Regions from separate parts of the Bacillus sp. JZ34 genome, predicted to be linked through region 2. Evidence: riboswitches for the same ligand, from Rfam matches in the RefSeq annotation. Region 2 holds a riboswitch; each other region holds the start of a gene.
What was found. Region 2 has a riboswitch for thiamine pyrophosphate ahead of thiT (energy-coupled thiamine transporter ThiT). Riboswitches for the same ligand answer to the same signal wherever they lie in the genome.
Positions count from the first base shown of each region.

Region 1: another riboswitch for thiamine pyrophosphate. It lies ahead of tenA (thiaminase II); the one in region 2 lies ahead of thiT (energy-coupled thiamine transporter ThiT).
Region 3: another riboswitch for thiamine pyrophosphate. It lies ahead of thiC (phosphomethylpyrimidine synthase ThiC); the one in region 2 lies ahead of thiT (energy-coupled thiamine transporter ThiT).

Region 1 covers NZ_CP096403.1:3,013,379-3,016,500, forward strand. Annotated here, with positions in the region: gene thiO (glycine oxidase ThiO) at 1-428, opposite strand, end outside; gene tenI (thiazole tautomerase TenI) at 412-1,023, opposite strand; gene tenA (thiaminase II) at 998-1,699, opposite strand; TPP riboswitch at 1,783-1,891, opposite strand; gene M1D90_RS15330 (monovalent cation:proton antiporter family protein) at 1,951-3,122, opposite strand, start outside.
Region 2 covers NZ_CP096403.1:1,047,114-1,050,235, reverse strand. Annotated here, with positions in the region: gene M1D90_RS05230 (GntR family transcriptional regulator) at 1-931, opposite strand, end outside; TPP riboswitch at 1,093-1,192, shown strand; gene thiT (energy-coupled thiamine transporter ThiT) at 1,304-1,888, shown strand; gene M1D90_RS05220 (class D sortase) at 1,930-2,487, opposite strand; gene M1D90_RS05215 (processed acidic surface protein) at 2,594-3,122, opposite strand, start outside.
Region 3 covers NZ_CP096403.1:3,392,765-3,395,886, forward strand. Annotated here, with positions in the region: gene thiC (phosphomethylpyrimidine synthase ThiC) at 1-1,443, opposite strand, end outside; TPP riboswitch at 1,592-1,700, opposite strand; gene aroD (type I 3-dehydroquinate dehydratase) at 1,795-2,559, opposite strand; gene M1D90_RS17315 (TetR/AcrR family transcriptional regulator) at 2,687-3,122, opposite strand, start outside.

The DNA of each region.
Region 1 (3,122 bases), 2.0 Mb from region 2:
CGAATGAAATTAGCGCCGAGAATCCCTTTTCCGGCATGCGGTTCCAGCTCATATACTTCAGCGGCTTCAAGCCATTCCACTGAATCCAGTGCAGCCATTTGCATCAGGTGTTCGCGGTCGCTTTCTGAAAATGCCAGCTTTAATATCCCTCCGTCATGCTTTCTGATATCGATGCCGCTTATGTCTTTCAATTCGCCCGTCAGCCGCTGATAGGCTTTTTGGCTGACTCTGGCAAATTCGAAAAAGGTACCGGGTTTATCGCATTCCGCATGGGCGCCGAGCATGCCCGCCGCCGCGCTCGTCGCTTTTTTGCCGACTTCTCCGCTTTCAAACACGGCCGTTTTTTTCCCCGCTTTCGCAAGATGGTAAGCGATGGATGTCCCGATGATGCCTCCGCCGATCACGATCGTATCATAGCGCTTTCTCATATGAATCTCCCTTCGCGAGACAGGCAAGCCGCGCGGCCGCCTCATCCGGTCTGTCATGAGAAAAGATCCCCGACATCACGGCGATGCCGTCTGCCATTTTGACTTCCGCCAGTCGTTGTTCGGTGATACCCCCGATCGCAATGACCGGAATGCGGACAGCCGCCTTCACTTCAGCCAGACTGAGAGCTCCTCTTCCTTTCCGGCCCTTTTTACAGTCCGTTTCAAAAATGTGGCCGAACAGCACGTAATCTGCACCTTCAGTTTCAGCCTGAACCGCTTCTTCTGGCGAATGGACGGACTTTCCGATTTTCAAATGCGGAAAACGGCTCCTCACACTTTTGACGGAAAAGCCGTGTGAAGGCAGCTGAACCCGGTGAATGTGATGAAACAAAGCGATATCAACCCTGTCGTTGATGATCAGTTTCCGCTTATCAACCCCTTCTTCGGCAAGGCGGTCGATTAAACTTGATATTTCACTTACTTTTTTTGATCTTTCCCTGATATGGATAAAGTCAACGGCATTTTGAATCGAGATGATTTTTGCAGCAAGCTCTTCCACAGAGTGCTTGTCATCGGTGATCGCGTGCAGATGCAAGCTGATCCACCCCGCTTTTTGACCAGCTTTCTTTTTGGTAGGCCATATCCCAGAAGCTGTATTCGTAGAAGCTGGAGATGACGAAGTTCTCCTTCATCTTCGCGCGCGTTTTCTCATCGGCGTTTTCAGCCAGCTCATCGAAGCGGTTGATCTGTTCTGTCACAAGTTCTTTAAACCAGTCGCCTCCGTATGTCGCGATCCATTCCTGATAAATCGCGCTGTCAGGCCTGCACGTTTTTAACGTCTCACCGACGTCATAATAGAGCCAATAGCAAGGAAGCAAAGCGGCCAGTATTTCCGCAAAACTGCCGCTCACGACAGAACGGTACATATGCGATGTGTACGCATACGCTGTCGGCGACGGCTGAAACGACTCCAGTTCTTCCTTTGTGATTCCCAATAGATCGGTGAATTTCCTATGGAGCGACATCTCGGCTTCATATGTGCCTTTCGCGTGTTCAGCCATCCGGCTTGTCGTATATAAATCGCGAGCATATGCCGCACCAAAGGATTGGACTTTGGCAAAGTGGGTCAAATAGTAGGAATCCTGCATGACATAGTATTTAAATCGATCAACCGGAAGTGTGCCGTCTCCAATCCCTTGAATAAACGGATGGACAAAACTGCCTTCCCACCATTTTGCAGCGCTGTTTCGACATTCTTCTGAAAACTTCATTTCGAGGCTCCTCCTTCGATTCTGAACATAAAAAAACCACTTTCCCGCAAGGAAAGTGGTTTGGAATTTGCATAAATACATACTCAAATACCGTGCCACTTCCCTACGCAGGTTTGAACCTGTTCAGGTTATGAGGGTCTAAAAGTCACACTTTTATCTCAGCCCTTATCAAGGACTCCCCTAGTGGAAAACATTTCTTGTTCATTCAGTTTATACTTTTATCTTATCACGAATTGCAAAATGGTCAAGCATCAGTCTCCAAGCGTTTTTCTCAATTCCGCAATATATTCGCGCGAACCGGTGGCGATCAGCCTGTCACCCAATTGCAGCCTTGTATCCCCGTGGGGCACGATGCTGTCCACCCCGCGGAAAATTCGGACGAAGATAACATCTCCCGTAAACGGAAACTCCCTTAACAGAACACCGTCAAATCGCTCATTGCTCATATTGATCTGATACAGCGACGCATCCTGGTTCGTCAGGAGTTTCATAACGCCAGGCGCCTCGATAAGCGCGCGCAGCAGCGTTTTTGTAGAAAGCAGAATGGAGAATGTATCAATTCCGTTATCTTTCAGTCTGGATTCGGCGTCTGGAGAATCTGCGCTGGCGATAATTCTCGCGACTTTCTGCTCCTTCGCAAAAAGTGCGATCCCTGTATTGCGCTCTTCGCTGCCAGTGGCCACGACGAGTATATCCGTTTGGAAAACGCCGAATGATTGAAGCGTCTCGTATTCATAATCAGGCAAAACTTCAACATCAAACACCGGGTCCGCCAGATTTTCTTCCTTTTTTTCCTGCCGGACATGCAGGATTCTGACGTGATAATCTTCCGGAGAAAGTTCGAGCGTGACTGGCAGCGTCATTTGATTTGCGCCGATAAAGGTGATCGTCTTTTTCTCTTTTTCGCTTTCCGTTTTCGGCATTAATTTTTTAAAGCCGGTCGGTGTGATGATGCATGTAATGACAGCGACCAGAATCAGCGCGCCGGACATCTGCGCGTCAATGACGCCGATGCGCTCGCCGATCGTTGTCGCCGCGATCACCAAAGAAAGCGTGGAAGTCAGGAGAAAACCGGAAGCCAGCACGGTTTTCATGTCATACCACTTTTTCAAAAACAGCACCGGAACGACTTTGCTGATTAACAGAGCCACAAACAGAAGCGGGATCATCACTAAAATTTTCGGATTGCCAAACAGCGACCAAATGTCCAATTTGACGCCCGTCATCACAAAGAAGATCGGGATGAGGAATCCGTATCCGAATGAATCGAGCTGCTGAACGAGCTCCTTGTTCGGCGAAAGCAGCGAAACAAGCACCCCGGCCAAAAACGCGCCAAGTATGTTTTCTGCACCGAGCGACTCGGACAGCGCCACAAGTACGATGATCAGCGTAAATATCGCCCTTGTGCCGATCTGGATCGTTC
Region 2 (3,122 bases):
ATGCCTCGCTCAAATGTGAGTTGTCATATCCGACAATCGAAATGTCTTCCGGCACTTTCAAACCGAATTCCCTCACGACATCCAACACCAAAAGCGCTATCTCGTCATTATAGCAGAATATGGCAGTCGGACGGTCTGATGAAGAAAGCCGCTTCCTGGCTTCAGCTATCGTTTTTTGTTTTTTGTTCTCTGTTGTGTACGTCACGACCATTTCAGGGTAAAACGACAAGCCGTTTTCTCTGAAAGCACGGATAAATCCTTTCATCCGGTTGGCGCCCTGCATATCGTCCTGTTTAAAGAAACCGAACACTTTTTCATGGCCGAGTTTAATCAAATGCTCAGTGGCGATAAAGCCGCCGTGTTCATCATCCAAAATGAAATGGGGTGGATTTAGCTCCTGATAAAATTGGTTGATCATCAAATACGGAATATGATGTTGTTCAAGCGTCAGATAGTAACTTAAATTCGGGTTAAAGCTTCCTGTTTTCGTCGGCTCCACGATCAACCCAGCAATTTTTTTATCGAGCATATTCACAAGGCATTGTTTTTCTTTTTCAATGTCATTATTGGTGCTCGCGACGACAAGGGTGTATCCTTCGCTGGACAGTGACGATTCGATTCCTCTTATAATAGAAGGAAAAATGTAATCCGAAAGGTAAGTCGTAATAACCCCGATCATCTTATTTCTTTCCCTTCCTTTTTCAGAAAGCTGAAGACGGTGAGAGCAATACGTCCCTGAGCCCTGCTCTCTGTATAAAAGCCCTTCATGAACAAGGTCGCCAATCGCTTGCCGGATCGTGTGCCTGCTTACATCAAATATTTTCATCAATTCGTTTTCCGAATGAATTTTTTCCCCCGGCTTCACTTTGCCTTCATATATCCACGATTTAATTTTATTTTTCACCATGCTGTATTTTGTAGGTTCACTCATCAGATCAACCCTTTACTGATCTTGTACGTACGAATACGTTCTATTATAAAGGAAAAGATGTTTGCATTGCTACATATTGGAGAAATTAAGCAAAATTTTTCGAAAAATCAGCTTGTCGTCCGTTTCTTTTTTTAGTATAGTAGAATATAACTAAATAACTTGATGACCACAAGGGGAGCCTCGAGGCTGAGAGTGAACGACCGTTCTGACCCTTTGAACCTGTTAGTTAACGCTGGCGTAGGGATGTGGCAAAGTCATTTCTAATTGCATCCAAAGCAGTGCGTGGAAAACTTTCCTACTCCTTCCCCGCATTGCTTTTTTTATTGGGAAAGAAGTCCAGTATCCCTTTGTTCATCAAAAGTGAGGGTTATGATGAATCAATCTAAACAACTTGTACAGCTGATTGAAATTGCGTTTATGACAGGAATAGCACTTATACTTGATATGGTGTCCGGAATGTTTTTAAAAATGCCTCAAGGCGGTTCAATCGCAGTCATGATGATTCCGATCTTCCTGATTTCCTTTAGATGGGGGCTGAAGGCAGGGCTGGCAACCGGGTTTTTAGCCGGATTGCTTCAGTTTGTCACTGGAGGATTTTACGTTTATCATCCTCTGCAGCTTCTTCTTGATTATTTTATCGCGCCTACGGCCGCGGGTATCGGCGGCTTTTTTGCCGGATCGATCAGAAACGCTTCAATCGAGAAACAAAAAGGAAAGATCATTTTCTATGTTACGCTGGCCGTCTTTCTCGGAAGCGGACTGAAATTTCTCGCTCATGTCATCAGCGGCGCTGTCTTTTTTGGAAACTATGCGCCTGAAGGCACTCCGGTATGGATTTATTCCTTGGTATATAATGGAACATATATGCTTCCGTCTTTCATTGTCTGCACAATTGTCCTTTGTTTACTGCTGCTAACCGCGCCAAAACTCCTGGAAAACAGATCAGACATGAGATAGCATAAAAAAACAGCGGACTCGCCTGAGATTCCGCTGTTTTTTTATGATTTAATCAAATCTGCGACCAATATATACCGCTCCGGTGCTGAACCGATAAAGTCAAAAGGATAGCAGGTGGAAACCGTCAATGTTGCTCTCGGCTTTGGTACAATCACCGTCCGGTCATCCGCATCCACGATCCGCACCTTTTTCACTTTGTATGTAAAAGTTCCGTAGGAAGCTTCAACAATTAACTGATCGCCCTTCCCCACTCGGCCGAGTTTTCGGAAAACCGTATCCCGGTGGCCTGATAAAACCGAGTTGTCATCTTCTCCAGGCAGAACGGAACCAGCGAAATGGCCCACGCCTTTTTGCAGCTCGTCTTCATCTGTCCCGTGATATATAGGAATCCTTGCATTGATTTTCGGAATGACAAGATCACCGATTTTCTCCCCGGTTTTAAATGTTTGATCAATCACCGTTTTTTCTTTTTTCGCCGTCTGAATCGGAGGTTTTTCAGGCTTTTCTTCTTCTTTCATCTGCTGAAATGAAAAAAGAGCGTAGCCGTGCATTAACTTGAACACATTCGTTGTTGTAAAATAAGCGCCGCACACAACCATCACAATAGCTGCGAGCCAGATGATTTTTTTTCGATGTGCCTTAATTTCCTTTCACTCCTTATAAAAACTTCCCATTCTCTACATAATTAGAATGGGAAGTGACATGTTAAGCCGCTTTGCGAAGCCTTCTGATCATGAAGAATCCGCCAAACATCAGAACGGCGCCTAAGATCGACCATTCCGCGTAATGCCCGGCTGTCTTTGGAAGCTTTGCACCTTTAACCGTCTTTTTCACATGAGATGGCTTTGAATCATGTTTGACAGCCGTTTGGGTTTGCTTCACTTTTGACCCTGTATCATGAATTAAATCAGATCCGATCATGTCAGGCGTCAGCAATACATCCAAAATGAAGTTGCCTTGCAGATCGTATACTTCCACCAGAAGGCTTGCTCCCTTCAGATCTTCCGCGCTGACAAGCGTTGTCAAAGACACTTCTTTTTTCTTTCCGTCTTTAACAAGATAGTATTTTGTTTTCACTTCAAGCGTCTTCTGAAGATCGTTTAAAATGGATAGCATTTCAGCGATATCCTGAGCTGACAGCTCTGATACAGACTCGAAATCGGCTACCGCTTCAAGACGTTCTCCAAGAGCCATCAAATCATTTTCAAGGTTTGGATTTTTATCGCGCACCTTT
Region 3 (3,122 bases), 2.1 Mb from region 2:
ATGGGCCGCGATTTTGTATGTTATGACGCCTTCGCGGACATCGTCTTTGTTCGGCAGTCCCAAATGCTCCTTCGGCGTCACATAGCAAAGCATGGCCGTGCCGTACCAGCCGATCATCGCCGCTCCGATTGCTGATGTAATATGATCGTAGCCCGGTGCAATATCGGTCGTCAGCGGGCCGAGCGTGTAAAACGGCGCCTCTTTGCAAATTTCCATCTGCTTGTCGACATTCTCTTTAATTTTATGCATCGGCACGTGTCCCGGTCCTTCGATCATCACTTGAACATCATGCTTCCAGGCGATTTCCGTCAGCTCGCCGAGCGTCTCCAATTCGGCAAATTGGGCCTCATCATTCGCATCCGCAATCGAGCCGGGCCGAAGGCCGTCCCCGAGCGAAAATGCGATATCGTATGTTTTCATAATCTCGCAAATCTCTTCAAAATGAGTGTACAGAAAGCTTTCCTCATGATGAGCCAAACACCATTGCGCCATAATTGCCCCGCCGCGGGATACGATTCCAGTGACGCGCTTTGCCGTCAGCGGCACATACCGAAGAAGGACGCCGGCATGAATCGTAAAATAATCAACGCCTTGCTCAGCCTGCTCGATTAATGTATCGCGGTAAATCTCCCAAGTGAGATCTTCCGCGACGCCGTTTACTTTTTCAAGCGCCTGATAAATTGGCACAGTCCCTACAGGAACTGGACAATTGCGGATGATCCACTCCCTCGTTGTATGAATATCTTTACCTGTGGACAAGTCCATCATCGTATCGGCGCCCCAGCGGATGGCCCATGTCATTTTTTCTACTTCTTCTTCAATCGAAGAGGTGACAGCGGAATTGCCGATGTTGGCATTGATTTTCACGTGGAAGTTGCGGCCGATAATCATCGGTTCGCTTTCCGGATGGTTGATATTTGACGGAATAATCGCCCGTCCGCTTGCCACTTCATCACGAACAAATTCGGGAGATACATGCTCTCGGATCGCGATAAATTCCATCTCGGGCGTAATGATCCCCTTTCTTGCGTAATGCAGCTGGGTGACATTTTGACTTTTTTTCGCGCGCAGCGGTTTTCGTTTCAACCCTGGATAGCTGTTGCTCGCTTTCTCTTTGCTTTTATAGCCGTTATCCTCCGGTCTGATTTCTCTGCCTTCATATTCTTCGGTATCGCCGCGCTCCCTGATCCAGGTCGCCCGCAAAGGTTTCAGCCCCTTCAGAATATCAACCTCTGCATTCGCGTCCGTATAGGGACCGCTCGTGTCGTAGACGCGGACAGGCTGATTTTCTTCGGCGCCAAATGAACCCGTCGTCGGACTTAGCGAAATTTCTCTCATCGGCACTTGAATGTCAGGTCGCGCCCCTTCGACATACACTTTGCGGCTCCCTGAAAAACTTGACATAATCGAGATGTTTTTTTGCTGTACTGACTCCTGTTTCATGTAAAAATCCTTCCCCTCTAAAAAATTGATCAGGACGAAACTCCGGAACAGCACCAGCACAAAAAAACCAGGCTCATATGATGAACCTGGTTTTACAGTCAGTAAAATCACTGGAAGACAGACGGACCATACCCATTCCCCATCTTCTCCCGAATCCTTTTTACTTCCCCACGCTGGTACGAACCAGATCAGGTCCAAAGGGTTAAGAAACACATGTTTCTCTCTCAGCCCGCAGTCGGGCACCCCTAGTAAAGCTATTCAATTCATTTTTTATCGTAACACACCGATTTAGCAAGTGAAAAGGATGGAAAAATATATGAATCTTTTTCACTATAGCGGCACACCCAATTATTATAAATTGCGATGAAGCACATCAAGTATATGTTTCAAATCCGTCGCCTCAATTTGGCCAGGTGCGGATGCTTTTTTCGCTGCGCCGAACGTCACGGCCGAGCCAAATACCTCTCCGGCGAGCCGGCTGATCAAGCCTTTTCCGGCCATCGACATCGTGATAATCGGCCGCTTCGCATACCGCTCATGCATCATATGAGTCGCCTCAAGCAACACCAGCACATCTGCCGGTGTTTCAGGCATCACCGCGATCTTAGGGAAATCGGCGCCAAGATCCTGGGCTTTTCGGAGACGGGAAACGATCTCTTCCGCTCTCGGCGTCTTCCCGAAATCGTGGTTGGATATAATGACAAAGACATGTTGCATATGAGCCGCTTGAACCAGTTTTTCCACATGATGCTCTTCATTGAACAGCTCGACATCAATCACATCTGCCAGCCCTGTTTTGACTACGGCATGATTCAAGGAAAAGTAAAATTCCTTACTGACTTCTTTTTCGCCGCCTTCCTCCGCGCTGCGAAATGTAAATATCAACGGGATATCCTTTAAGATCTCCCGGATGTCAGCCAATACCTTTTTCACTTTGTCAACGTCTTCGACATCCTCAAAAAAATCCGCCCGCCATTCGGCAAGATCCGGATTAATCGATAGAAGAAAAGCAGCTTCTTCTTTCAATTGTTCATGCGTTTTTCCGATGAGCGGCACGCAAATTTTCGGGGCTCCTTCTCCGATGGCCACCCCTCTGATCTTCACCGTATTCAACAACGGCCTCACTCCTGTTCTCTATATTACAAGGGTCTTTGCATTAACGGTACCGAAGATTGGCCGTAAGCACAAGCAGAAATTAAGAAAGAAGGCTAAACACTTAAAGCACTTATATACCAACATGAGATCACCTTTCGATAGCTTGCTTGTTTAAAAATGAATCTACTATTCCTTGCAGAATATGACTCATTTCTTCAGGAGTTTCCTTCCGGCCTCTCTCAAACCATTTTGAAAGGATGTTCCAAAAGCCCCCTGCGCTGAATGAAAGCCCGTACTCCAAGTCGATTTTGCTTTTAAAATGAAAGGTTTCTTCTTTAAATTTTTTATGAAGATCCGGTAGAAGTTCATTATATTTCTCAACAATCAAATAAAACAAATGGTTCTGATAAAGGGCTTGTAAAAAATCGGCATGTCGGCTCCAAAAGTTGAAGTATGCATGTCCAAGACTGGATAAGTCAATATGTTTTTCCTGAACAATGTAATTGGAATACTCACTGCAAAGCTGCTCAAAATAGCGGTCTAATATATCTTTTTTTGAATGGAAATGCCGATAAAATGTTCTT